Regions from separate parts of the Nitrospirillum karajorum genome, predicted to be linked through region 1. Evidence: predicted binding sites of a transcription regulator. Region 1 holds the regulator's gene; each other region holds the start of a gene.
What was found. Region 1 encodes LexA, which represses DNA repair genes until DNA is damaged. Its sites were predicted from a motif close to ATGTTCTANTTTGGTTC; they were not measured.
Positions count from the first base shown of each region.

Region 2: the regulator LexA is predicted to act here: its motif matches at 2,471-2,487, upstream of recA (recombinase RecA).
Region 3: the regulator LexA is predicted to act here: its motif matches at 2,439-2,455, upstream of UCD39_RS22155 (PA0069 family radical SAM protein).

Region 1 is NZ_JAZBQB010000003.1:2,491,166-2,495,578, forward strand. It holds gene UCD39_RS25300 (ComEC/Rec2 family competence protein) at 80-2,116, shown strand; gene lexA (transcriptional repressor LexA) at 2,165-2,878, opposite strand; gene UCD39_RS25310 (hypothetical protein) at 3,031-3,210, opposite strand; gene UCD39_RS25315 (molybdopterin molybdotransferase MoeA) at 3,132-4,229, opposite strand; gene moaC (cyclic pyranopterin monophosphate synthase MoaC) at 4,261-4,413, opposite strand, start outside.
Region 2 is NZ_JAZBQB010000003.1:301,565-305,977, forward strand. It holds gene UCD39_RS15010 (hypothetical protein) at 1-494, opposite strand, end outside; gene UCD39_RS15015 (DUF2867 domain-containing protein) at 691-1,203, shown strand; gene recA (recombinase RecA) at 1,278-2,354, opposite strand; gene UCD39_RS15025 (hybrid sensor histidine kinase/response regulator) at 3,031-4,413, opposite strand, start outside.
Region 3 is NZ_JAZBQB010000003.1:1,823,466-1,827,878, forward strand. It holds gene UCD39_RS22150 (hypothetical protein) at 1-1,191, shown strand, start outside; gene UCD39_RS22155 (PA0069 family radical SAM protein) at 1,290-2,393, opposite strand; gene UCD39_RS22160 (acyl-CoA desaturase) at 2,544-3,779, opposite strand; gene ftsE (cell division ATP-binding protein FtsE) at 3,974-4,413, opposite strand, start outside.

The DNA.
Region 1 (4,413 bases):
TGTGCTCGCCGCGTTACTCAGCATTGTCGCATCTGCGTATGTCAATTTGGTGGAAGAGCGCGAACGCTGGGTGCTTTGGGTGCCCGTCTTTCTCGGGGCCGGCATCGCCCTCTATTTCGCGCTGCCGGGGGAACCGCCGCCGTGGAGCGGCCTGCTGTTCACCCTGGGCGTCCTGGGCCTGTACCTGCTGGCGGGCGACCGGCTGCCACTCCGCCTGACGTTGGGCGCCTTGCTGGCCCTGGGGGTGGGATTCACGGCGGTGCAGGCGCGCACCACCTGGCTGAAGACACCCATTCTCCAACGCCCTTTGGGGCCTGTTCCCTTGGAGGGGCGCGTCGCCAATGTCGAGCGCCTGGACAAGGGCGTACGGGTCACCCTGGCCGATCCCCATATTCCCCGCCTGGCGGCGGAAGCGACGCCCCCGGCCGTACGCATCCGCTTGCGGCCGACCGACGTGGCCCCGCCGGCGGGCACGCGCGTCCGTATCCTGGCCGCCCTGCGCCCGCCGCCCGACAGCCCCGAGCCCGGCGCCTATGATTTCCGCCGTTCCGCCTTTTACCAGGGCATTGGCGCCGTGGGTTTCGCCTTCAAGACGCCGGAGGTGGTGGCGCCGGCACCGGTGGGCGTGATCGGCTGGGTGAATGACCGGGTGGTGGCCTTGCGCGAGTTGATCGCCGCCCGCGTGGCCGAGCGGCTGACGGGCGCGCCGGCCATGATCGCCATCGCCCTGCTCAATGGTGAGCAGACGGGCATTCCGCCCGATGACCTGCAGGCCATGCGCGTATCCGGGCTGCAGCACATCCTCTCCATCTCCGGCCTGCACATCAGCCTGGTGGCGGCCATCTTCTATTTCGCCGCCCGTGCCGCGCTGGCGCTCTGGGAGGGGGTGGCGCTGCGGTACTCCATCAAGAAATGGGCGGCCGCCTTCGCCATCCTGGCGACCCTGGCCTATATGATGCTGGTGGGCGCGCAGGTGCCGACCTTGCGCTCCGTCCTTATGACGGCGCTGGCCATGGTGGCCATCCTGGCCGACCGCTCGGTATTGAGCCCTCGGGCCATCGCCGTGGCCGGCATCCTGTGCCTGCTGTATCAGCCGGAGCAGTTGCCCGGTCCCAGTTTCCAGATGAGCTTCGGCGCCGTGCTGGCGCTGATCAGCGCCTATGAGGTGCTGCGGGCGCCGCTGAGCCGGTGGCGCAAGGAGGGCGGCTGGCCGCGGCGTGTCCTGCTGTTCGTGGGGGGCCTGTGCCTGACCTCCATCATCTCCACCATCGCCACCATGCCGTTCTGCCTCTACCACTTCCAGCAGGTAGCCAATTACGGCGTGCTGGCCAACCTCATCGGCATCCCCATCACCGAGCTGTGGATCATGCCGCTGTGCCTGGTGGCCTATGTCGCCATGCCGTTCCACTTGGAGGGGTGGATCATCGACATGATCGGCTGGGGCTGCCAGGGCATCCTGTGGACGGCCCGTGTCACCGCCGCCTTGCCAGGGGCGGCCCTGCACGGCGCCGCCCTGTCCGACATGGCCTTCGGCCTCATGGTGGTAGGGGGGCTGTGGCTGATGCTGTGGCGCCGCCGCTGGCGCCTGATCGGCCTGGCGCCCGTCGCCCTGGGCTGCGTGTTGGCGCCGCTGACGCCCCGGCCGGACATGGTGGTGTCGGGCGGCGGCACCATGGTGGCGGTGCGCGATGGGGGCGGCAAGCTGTGGCTGTCGTCGTCGCGCGGCGGCGGTTTCGAGGTGGAAACCTGGGGCAAGCGCGATGGCGGGGAGGGGCGGCCGCCCGCCTGGCCCACTGTGGGCACGGATGACGGCAGCTTGCGCTGCGACAGCCTGGGTTGCCTCTACCACCCCGATCTCTATCGACCGGACCAGCGCGATCCAGCCGCGCCGGACGGTCGGCTGGTCGCCATCGCCTGGACGCGCGATGCCCTGGCGGAGGATTGCGACAACGCCGATTTGGTCATCTCCCGCGTGCCGGCCGCCGGCTGTGACGCCCCCCAGGTCATCGGCCCCGACGTGCTGGCCGCGCGCGGCGCCCACGCCCTGTATTTCGAGCGGGGCGCCATCCGCATCGAGACGGTGCATGATCCGCAAAGCAAACGGCCCTGGGACTGACGTCACCAGGGCCCGGACGCAGTCGCGGCCTAGGTCGGCAGGGAATGATCAATACCGGCGGAACAAGCCCACCAGGCGGCCCTGCACCCGCACCCGGTCGGCGCCGAACACCCGCGTTTCGTAAGAGGGGTTGGCCGGTTCCAGGGCGATGGAGTTGTTCTTGCGGCGCAGGCGCTTCAGCGTCACCTCGGCGGCGTCCACCAGGGCGACGACGATGGCGCCGTTCTCCGCCGTCTCGCAGCGCTGGATGATGACCGTGTCGCCATCATGGATGCCGGCCTCGACCATACTGTCGCCGGCCACCTCCAGGGCGTAATGCTCCCCGATGCCCAGCATGGAGACGGGTATGTCGATGCTGCTGCCGCTGTCGCGCAGCGCCTCGATGGGCAGGCCGGCGGCGATGCGGCCATACAGCGGCAGGCTCACGGAGCCGACGGCATCGCCCGGGTCCTTGCCCGGCAGCCCGGCCTGGAAGTCGGCCTTGATGACATTGGGCTTGAACCGGGGTTCCACCTCGGCAGGAGCGGCCTTCTTGGGCGCCGGCGTCGTCTCCGGCAGGCGCAGCACCTCCAGCGCGCGGGCGCGGTGCGGCAGCCGGCGGATGAAACCACGCTCCTCCAGCCCGGTGATCAGGCGGTGGATGCCGGACTTGGACTTCAAGCCCAAGGCGTCCTTCATCTCATCGAAAGAGGGGGAGACGCCGCCTTCACCCAGGTGCTGGTGAATGTACAGCAGAAGCTCCTGTTGCTTACGCGTCAGCATATCGCCCCCTTTGCTGTGTCGAACCGCTATATATGGAACAAACCCGAAACGTACTTGCCATGTTCTATTTTGGTTCACGGCCGGCGTCAAGCGTTAGCGATCAAAAACCACCAGACGATGACAGATTTAGGGCGGGTTCAGGGGACACTGGCTTAAATTCCGTCCAGCGGCACGATGTCCACAGGCTCTCCGGCCTCGGCGGCGGCGGCATGGGGCGGCCGGACGATCAGGCAATCCGCCGCCGCCAGGCGACTCAGCATGGAACTGTCCTGCTGGCCGAAGGTGGTCGCGATGGGCAAGGCGCCATCGCCGGGCCGCAGCGTGGCGCGCAGGTAATCCTGGCGGCGGTCGTTGGCGGGCAGGGGGGCACCCAGGACCGCGCGCGCCCGGGGGGCTCCGCCGGGTCCAGGCCCTGCAGGCGCCGCAGCGCCGGAACCAGGAACAGGGTGGCGCACACCAGGCTGGAGACGGGGTTGCCCGGCAGCCCCAGCAGGGGCGTGGCGCCCAGGCGCCCGAACATCAGCGGCTTGCCCGGCCGCATGGCGATCTTCCAGAAGTCCAGTTCCAGGCCCTGGGCGCCCAGTACGGTGCGGATCAGGTCGTGTTCCCCGACGGAGGCGCCGCCGGTGGTGACCAGCAGGTCGCAGCCCGCGGCCCCGCGCGCCAGGATGCCAAGGGTGTCGGCGTCGTCGGGCGCGATGCCCAGGTTGACGGGAATGCCGCCCTGGCGCCGCACCAGGGCCGCCAGGGCCAGGCCGTTGCTGCTGACGATCTGGCCCGGGCCCAGCGGCTCGCCCGGCATCACCACCTCGTCGCCCGTGGCCAGGATGGCGACGCGGGGGCGGCGGCGCACCGTCAAGAAGGGGTGGTTCATGGCGGCGGCCAGGGCCACGTCGCGCACGGTCAGGCGGCGGCCTGCCCTCAGGCCCACGGTGCCGGCGGTGAAGTCCAGGCCGGCGGCGCGCACCCAGCGGCCGGGCCTGCCCTCGCGCACGCGCACGCTGTCGCCCAGGTCGTCGCAATCCTCCTGCAGCACCACGGTGTCGGCGCCATCCGGGATGACGCTGCCGGTGAACAGGCGCACGGCTTGGCCGGGGGCGACGGCGCCGGTGTAGGGCCGGCCGGCCGGCGCCTCGCCGATGCGGGCCAGGGTGATGGGCAGGGTGGCCAGGTCCGATCCGCGCACGGCCCAGCCGTCCATGGCGGAAACGGCGGTCGGCGGCTGGGTCACGCGGGCCACGACATCGGCGGCCAGGACGCGGTCCTCCGCCTCGCCCACCCCCACCAGCTCCCCGGCCACGGGCTGGAAGTGCGACAGGATGCGCGTCAGCGCTTCATCAACGGGGATCATGGGGCGGGCCTTGGCGAAGCTGGGGGCGGGGTCAGGGGGTGTCCGCGCGGTAGGGGCCGCTCTTGCCGCCGTCCTTGGCGATCAGGCGGATATCGGCGATGACCATGCCCTTATCCACCGCCTTGCACATGTCATAAAGGGTCAAGGCCGCGACGCTGACGGCGGTCAGCGCCTCCATCTCCAC
Region 2 (4,413 bases), 2.2 Mb from region 1:
GTGGCGGCGCCAGACGCGTCGGTGGTGCCCACCGAGGCACCGTTCTTCACGGCGCCGGCGTATTCCTGCGCGGCGGAGCCCAGGGACTTGGCCACGTCCGCCGCCTCGCGCGCGATACGCGCGGCGGCCTGCTTGTCGCCCATGGCGGCGGCCAACTGGGCGCGCATGCGCAGGGCCTTCAGCTGACGCTTGGCGTTGTCGACCTTGTCCTGGGCGGTCTTCTTGTCGTTGTCGGCGGCCTTCTGCTTGATCTGCTTGTCCAGCTTGGTGGCGTCGGACTGCAGCTTGGTCAGCTTCTTCAGCGTCTTTTCATCGACGAAGGCGCCAATGGCGCCGGCGGTATCGCCCCGTTGCAAGGCGTCGGCGACCTTTTGGGCCGTGATCTGAGGCGTGGTGGAGGGGGTGGAGCGGAACAGCGACGTCTGTTGAGTTGCCGAGGACGCCAGGCTTTGCGCCTGGGAATAAACGGAGGTGCCCGAGGTCGTAACCATCATCCGCTCCCCATTTTGGGTAAGGCATTTATCGCATTCATGCGATGGCCTAGATGATACGCTTTTTATGTCATTTATGCAACCAATAGCGGCTGCGTTGCCGGCTTCATTGCCGTCCCGTCGCCCTGGGCCTATGGTGCCGGCGACGTTCTGACCGACAAGCCCTCAGATAGTCCGCAACCCTTAGGAGCGCGACCGAATGTCCGTGCAGGAAGTCACCCCAGAGGCAGGCATTTGGGCGCTGTTGCCGGGCGCCCAGTTCGCCGACGCCTTCCGGCTGGTGATGCCGCCGGCATCCGAAACGCCCGCGACGGACACCTTGGTGGTGGACGCCCTGGTAGCGGCCCGCCGCATGATGGGCACCTCCCCCACCTGGGTCCGCTGGCTGCTGGCCCTGCGCAACGCCCTGGTGGCCCCCTTGGGCCTGAAGGCCCCCCGCCCGCCGGCACCATCGGAGCCCGGCGCGGCCGATCATATCGGCATCTTCCCCATCCTGAGCCGCGGGCCGGGCCGGGTGGTGCTGGGCATGGCGGACAAGCACCTGGATTTCCGCGCCGTGGTCGACGTGCGCCAGGACGCCACCGGCCACCACGTCACCGCCACCACGCTGGTGCGCACCCACAATTGGCTGGGGCGGACGTACCTGGCGCTCATCATGCCATTCCATCGCCAGGTGGTGCGAACCATGCTGAAACAGGTCGCAGCCCCTTGAGCCCTACTCGGCAGCTAAAGAAAAGGCGGGCCGTCGCCAGCCCGCCTTTTGCTCATTTCAGATGATCTACCCGATCACTCGGGACTGTCGGCGTCGCCGTCAGCTTCGGGGGAGCCCACCATCATGGCACCAGCCACCAGGCCGGCGTTGGCGCGGACCTTTTCCTCGATGGCCTTGGCGATGGCCGGATTGGTGCGCAGGAACTGCTTGGCGTTCTCGCGGCCCTGTCCCACGCGCTGGCCGTCGTAGGAGAACCAGGCGCCCGACTTCTCCACCACGCCGGCCTGGATGCCCAGGTCGATCAGCTCACCCACCTTGGACACGCCCTCGCCATACATGATGTCGAACTCGACAACGCGGAACGGCGGGGCCAGCTTGTTCTTCACCACCTTCACGCGGGTCTGGTTGCCGACGACGTTGTCGCGGTCCTTGATGGCGCCGATGCGGCGGATGTCCAGGCGGATGGAGGCGTAGAACTTCAGCGCGTTACCGCCGGTCGTCGTCTCCGGGTTGCCGAACATCACACCGATCTTCAGGCGGATCTGGTTGATGAAGATGACCAGGCAGTTGGACTTGGAGATGGAGGAGGTCAGCTTGCGCAGCGCCTGGCTCATCAGGCGGGCCTGCAGGCCGACGTGGCTGTCGCCCATCTCGCCTTCCAGTTCGGCGCGCGGCACCAGGGCCGCCACCGAGTCCACCACCAGCACGTCGATGGCGCCGGAGCGCACCAGCGTGTCGGTGATCTCCAGCGCCTGTTCGCCGGCGTCGGGCTGGGAGACCAGCAGGTCATCCACGTTCACGCCCAGCTTGCGGGCGTAGGACGGGTCCAGCGCGTGCTCGGCATCGACGAAGGCGCAGGTGCCGCCGCTCTTCTGGGCCTCCGCGATGGCGTGCAGGGCCAGCGTGGTCTTGCCCGAGCTTTCCGGCCCGTAGATTTCGATGATACGGCCGCGCGGCAGGCCGCCGATACCCAGGGCGATGTCCAGCCCCAGCGAACCGGTGGAGATGGCATCCACCTCCATCGACGCCTCCTTGGCGCCGAGCTTCATGATGGAGCCCTTGCCGAACGCGCGTTCGATCTGGCCGAGGGCGGCGTCGAGGGCCTTTTGCTTATCCATGGGTGTTTCTACCAGACGAAGTGGTGCCGACATCTTGCTGTCCCCCTCTTGTCGCATACGGCCAACGGGCGTTCAACGGCTGCGGTGAAGGGGAATGTACCCGCTATGTTCTCATTCGCCAAGGGTGAAAGTTTGCCGTTTGTTCTTTTTTGTTCTTGTTATGATGCCCTCAAACGCCGGGCGCGGCCGTTCGGCCGCTTGGCTTCCTCGCTTTCCAGTCCGCTGCGCTCCCCGAAAAGCTGCGGCGGCCCCGGTCGGGGCCTCGTCGCTACGCTCCAGAGTCGGGCGGGATTTCAAGGCCCTCAAACGCCGGGCGCGGCCGTTCGGCCGCTTGGCTTCCTCGCTTTCCAGTCCGCTGCGCTCCCCGGAAAGCTGCGGCGGCCCCGGTCGGGGCCTCGTCGCTACGCTCCAGAGTCGGGCGGGATTTCAAGGCCCTCAAACGCCGGGCGCGGCCGTTCGGCCGCTTGGCTTCCTCGCTTTCCAGTCCGCTGCGCTCCCCGGAAAGCGGCGGCGGCCCCGGTCGGGGCCTCGTCGCTACGCTCCAGAGTCGGGCGGGATTTCAAGGCCCTCAAGCGCCGGGCGCGGCCATCCGGCCGCTTGGCTTCCTCGCTTTCCAGGTCCGCTACGCTCCCCGGAAAGCGGCGGCGGCCCCGGTCGGGGCCTCGTCGCCGCGCCCCGAATTGCTTCACGATCAGGCACTTGGGCGCGCTCACCTCGGATTCGCGGGCTCCTGCCCCGGGCGCGGGGGCCCCTCCATCACGTCCTTCACCTTGGCGGCCAGTTGTTTCAGGCTGAAGGGCTTGGGCAGGAAGTCGACCACGGCGCCGTCCTTCAGAGAATGGCGGAAGCGGTCCTCGGCATAGCCGGAGATGAAGATGACCTTCACGTCGGGGCGGAAGCGGCGCACCTGCTCGATCAGGGTGGGGCCGTCCATCTGGGGCATGACCACATCGCTGACGATCAGGTCCACCTCCCCACCCCGGGCACCTTGCAGCAGGTCCAGCGCCTCCTCCCCGCTGCGCGCCTCCAGCACGGTATAGCCCTTGTTGCGCAGGGCGCGGGCGCCGAAGACGCGCACGGCGTCCTCATCCTCCACCAGCAACACCGTGCCGATGCCGGTGAGGTCGGCCGCGCCCTTGTCCTTGGCCTCCTCCGCCGGGGCGGCCTGGGCCAGGGCCTTCTCATCCAGGCGCGGCAGGTGGATGGAGAACTTGGCCCCCTCCCCCGGCTTGCTCTCCACGAAGACGAAGCCGCCGGTCTGGCGCACGATGCCATAGACGGTGGACAGGCCCAGCCCCGTGCCCGATCCCACCTCCTTGGTGGAGAAGAAGGGCTCGAAGATGCGTTGCAGGTTTTCCGGCGGGATGCCGATCCCGGTGTCGATCACCTCCACCACCACCCAATCGCCGGGCGGCATCTCCTCCGTCTCATGACGGATGGGCTCGGTGGTGTGCAAGTTGCCGGTGACGATGGTCAGCCGCCCGCCCTTGGGCATGGCGTCGCGGGCGTTGACCGCCAGGTTGATGATGACCTGTTCCAACTGCCCCTGATCCACCCGCACCAGGCCGGTGTCACGGCCGTGCAGCATGCGCAGCTCGATGTTCTCACCGATCAGGCGGCGCAGCAGGTTGGACAGTTCCGCCAGCACGTCGGTGATGCTCAGCACCCGGGGCTGCAGGGTCTGCTGGCGCGAGAAGGCCAGCAACTGGCGCACCAGGTTGGCGGCGCGGTTGGCGTTCTGCTTGATCTGCATGATGTCGCTGAACGACTGGTCGCCCGGCTTGTGCCGGAGCAGCAGCAGGTCGCAGAAGCCGATCATGGCCGTCAGCAGATTGTTGAAATCGTGCGCCACGCCGCCGGCCAACTGACCGATGGCCTGCATCTTCTGTGACTGGACGAACTGCGCCTCCAGGTTCTTCTGCGCGGTCATGTCCACCAGATGCAGGATCAGGCCGCGGTCGCCATCGCCATCCCCGTCGAAACGGCGGGAATAGACATGGACCACGGGCCCCTGGGCACCGCGCAGCCGCGCCTCCACCGGCGTGCCGGCCTGGCTGCGCCCCTCCAGCACGTCGGCCAGGCGGGCCATGAG
Region 3 (4,413 bases), 670 kb from region 1:
GGCGCCGTTGTCATCAGCGCCACCACGCCGGCCCACGCCGCCGAAGCCAAGAAGTTCAGCCCGGAAGTCGGCAAGCCGCTGCAGGAAGCCCAGACCGCGCTGAAGGCTGGCAAGTTCAAGGAAGCCTTGGACAAGATCGACGAGGCCGAGAAGGCCAGCAAGACCAAGTCGCCGTTCGAGACCTGCACCTTCGAGACGCTGCGCGCCTCGGCCTACAGCGGCCAGAAGGACATGGGCAACTTCGCGAAGTCGCTGGAAGCGACCCTGTCCAGCTGCCAGCTTCCGGACACGGACAAGGTGAACCGCGACAAGCTGATCGCCGAGGCTTATTTCAGCGTGAAGAACTATGCGAAGTTCTCCGCCGCCTCCGACCGCTATTACAAGGACGGCGGTACCGACAACCGCCTGAAGGAACTGGCCATCCAGATTTATCTGGACCAGAAGGACTACGCCAACGCCTCCAAGGCCGCGCGCGCCATGATCCAGGCCCAGGGTGGCAAGCCGTCCAAGGTGCTGCTGCAGACCATCGCCAGCGCCGAATACAACATGGATCACAAGCCGGCCTTCGTTGAGGCCATGGAACGCATCCTGATCAACTACCCCGATCAGGAAAGCTGGGAGAGCGTGATCCGCGGCGTGCAGAAGCTGCCGGGCTTCAACTCCAACCGTCTGCAGATCGACGTGCTGCGCCTGCAGCTGGGCGCCGGTCTGGTCAAGGATCCCGGTCCGTACCTGGAATTCGCCCAGCTGGCCATGAGCGACGGCCTGGGCGCTGAGGCCAAGGCCGTGATGGACAAGGGCTTCAAGGCCGGCATCCTGGGTAAAGCCCAGGGCGACCGCGAGAAGCGTCTGGCCGACATGGCCGGCAAGCAGGTCGATGACGATCAGCGCAAGCTGCCGGATGACGAGAAGGAAGCCAATGCCCAGCCGGACGGCAAGCAGCTGGTCCGCGTCGGCACGCAGTACCTGGCCCTGGGCAACGCCGCCAAGGCCATCGAGGTTATTCAGGCCGGCATCAAGAAGGACCAGCTGAAGTACCCGGAAGAGGCCAAGCTGCGCCTGGTCCAGGCCTACATCGCCGCTGGCCAGAAGCAGAAGGCCGTGGACACCATGAAGGCCATCAAGGGCACCGACGGCACCGCCGACATCGCCCGCCTGTACCTGATCCAGGCTGGCATCACCCAGTTCTGATCCGCTTGCTTCCAGCGCCCCCGGCGCCCGTGGAAACAGCAAAGGCCGGTCCCTCGCGGGGCCGGCCTTTTGGCATTTCAGGGCCGTGGGAGCGGCCGTCAGAACAGCGCCAGTTGGTTGCCCGGCTGCGGCGGCGGCTGGAACAGGTCACAGCGCATGTCCCAGCGCCGCTGATCCAGGCCCAACCGCCGCGTTGCCAGCCTGTGGCGCGCGGCCAGCAGTTGGGCGTAGGCGCCGGTGCCGCGCATCCGGGTGCCGAATTGGGAGTGGTTGTGGCCGCCATCGCGGCATTGCCGGATAAGGCTCAGCACACGGTCGGCCCGGTCGGGTACGTGCAGGCGCAACCATTCCTCCATCAGGCCCGCCAACTCGCGCGGCAGCCGCAGCAGGATGTAATGGGCCTGGTGGGCTCCCGCGTCCTTGGCTGCCGCCAGGATGGCTTCCAGTTCATTGTCGTTCAGGGCAGGGATCATGGGGGAGGCGAGCACGCTGACCGGCACGCCGGCCTGGGACAGCTGGCGTACCGCTTCCAGCCGGCGTTGCGGCGTGCCGGCGCGCGGCTCCAGCCGGCGGGCCAGATCGCGGTCCAGCGTGGTGATGGAGATGGCGACCCGGGCCAAGCCGTCGGCCGCCATGGGGGCCAGGATGTCCAGGTCACGCAGCACCAGGGGGGACTTGGTGATGATGCCCACCGGGTGGCGGAAATCTCGCAGCACCTCCAGCACGCCGCGGGTGATGCGCTCCGCTCGCTCCACCGGCTGGTAGGCGTCGGTGTTGGCACCCAGCGCGATGGGGCGGGGAACATAGCCCTTGGCCCGCAGTTCCTTGGCCAGCACAGCGGGGGCATCCCGTTTCGCATAGAGGATGGTTTCGAAATCCAGGCCGGGGGAGTGCCCCAGATAGGCATGGCTGGGCCGGGCGAAGCAGTAGACGCAGCCATGCTCGCATCCCCGATAGGGGTTGATGGACCGGTCGAAATTGACGTCCGGGCTGTCGTTGTAGCTGATGACACTGCGTGAGGTGTCCAGGCGCACCTGGGTGGCCGGCGCCATCTCCAGGTCCGCCTCCCCGTCCCAGCCATCGCTTCCCACCCGGGCCCAGCCGTCATCGGTCCGCAGGCGGCTGTGCGCCTCGAACCGTCCCGCGCGGTTGGAGTGCGTGCCTCGGCCTTTCAGCGGGCGGTCATCCAGGATGTCGACCATGGCTTCCTCCGTTACCCGGAGGATAGCCTATCGCCGTCAAAAACAGAACACAACATGAACATTAGGGTGGGCGCAGCGGCCAACTCCGAGTTCCAGATAGCAAAAAGGCCGCCAGGGAAAGCCCCGGCGGCCTTTTCACGCTGGTTGGTGTCAGGCGGCGGCGACGGCCAAGCGGGCGCAGACGGCCTCGATCAGCAATTGCCGGGCCCGGTCGACGATGTCGTCCATCGACGGCGTGCGCACGAACATGGCGGCCGCCCGGTCCTTCAACTCATCGCGCGTCGGCAGGGTGGGCATGGTCGGCATGTGCAGGTCGGGCAAGCTGGGCATGTGTAGCTCGGGCATATGCAGCGAGGCCAGCATGGCCTCCGCCTGGGCCCGGGCGTTTTCCAGCTTGTGCTGCAGTTCGGCCTTCACGTCGGCCAGCGAGGGCGTGTCGGCCAGCGTGGCCTGCAGCCGGGCGGCGATCTGCTCCACATGGAAGGTGGCGACCAGTTGGCTAGCGGCCTTTTCGATGATGGCCTTCCCCAGCCGCTGCTCCCCCCGCACCACGGCGGCGGGCGGGCGATGCAGGTCCCAGGTGATGCCCACCCAGGACAGCGCCTTCAGGATGTAATAGGTGGTGTCGATCTCCCACCAGCGGAAACCCTGGCAGGCGGCGCTTTGATAGGCGTGGTGGTTGTTGTGCCAGCCCTCGCCCATGGTCAGCAGGGCGAACCACCAGTTGTTGCGGCTATCGTCGCCGGTCAGGTAACGGCGGCGGCCGTACACATGGGCCAGGGAGTTGATGCAGAAGGTGCCGTGATAGGTGGCGACGGTGCTCCAGAAGAAGCCCACCACCAGGCCGGACCAGCCGGCCGCGAACCACACGGCGACGGCCAGGATGAAGGCCGGCAGGTAGTGGAACCGATCCAGGAAGCGCAGCTCGGGGAACTTGGCCAGATCCGGCACGGCGGCCAGGTCGGTCTTGTCATGGCGGGCCGTGAAGATCCAGCCCATGTGCGCGTACCAGAAGCCGCGCTGGGCCGGGGAATGGACGTCCGCCGGGGTATCGGAATAGCGGTGATGGTGGCGATGCTTGGCCGCCCACCACAGGATGCCGCGCTGGGCCGAGGTCTGGGCGATGAACGCCAGGATGAACTGGAACCAGCGGCTGGTCTTGTAGGCGCGATGCGAGAAATAGCGGTGATAGCCGCCGGTGATGCCGAACATGCGCAGGCCGTAGAGGCCCACCGCCAGGGCCACGTCTTGCCAATAGACCCCTGTCCAGATGGCGCCCAGGCAGGCCAGATGCACGAGGATGAAGGGCAGGGCGCCGGCGGCCTGGATATCGTCCAGGTAATGGTCGGCCGGCTTTTGGGCGGCGTCGCGGGCGGGCTTGGTCACCGGGGTCGGTACTCCGTCAGGGGCGGCCGAAAGGCCGCGAAGAGGGTGAGGCGATCGATTGAATACCAGGAATCGGCGGCCAAGCCGACTCCGCGTTTGGTACGGATGTCCCCGACGCCGAGGGTAAAGGACAACCCTGAAGGGGAGATTAACACCAGGGGCCGCATCCGCGATTTGTGCTGGGTCAAAAGGGCTCAGAAGTCGGGGGACAGATCGTCCGGCAACTCCTGGCCGGGGGCGCCGCCACTGACCACCCCCTGCATCCACCAGCCGGATTCGGCCAGCTTGCCCTCGTAAAGCTCCATCACCGGCTTCTGCAGGCGATCGACCAGCACCATGTCGTGGGTTGCCACCAGGCAGGTGGTGCCCAGCTTGTTCAGCTCGATGAACAGCCGCATGATGCGCAGGCTCATCTCGCGGTCGATGTTGCCCGTGGGCTCGTCGGCGATGATCAGCTTGGGCCGGGTGACCACGGCCCGGGCGATGGCCACCAGCTGCTTCTGGCCGCCCGACAGGCGCAAGGGGCGCTCATCCAGCTTGGCCTTCAGACCCACCCACGACAGCAGCTCCGTCACGCTTTCCTGCACATGGGCCTCATCCTGGCCGGCCAGGCGCAAGGGCAGGGCGACGTTGT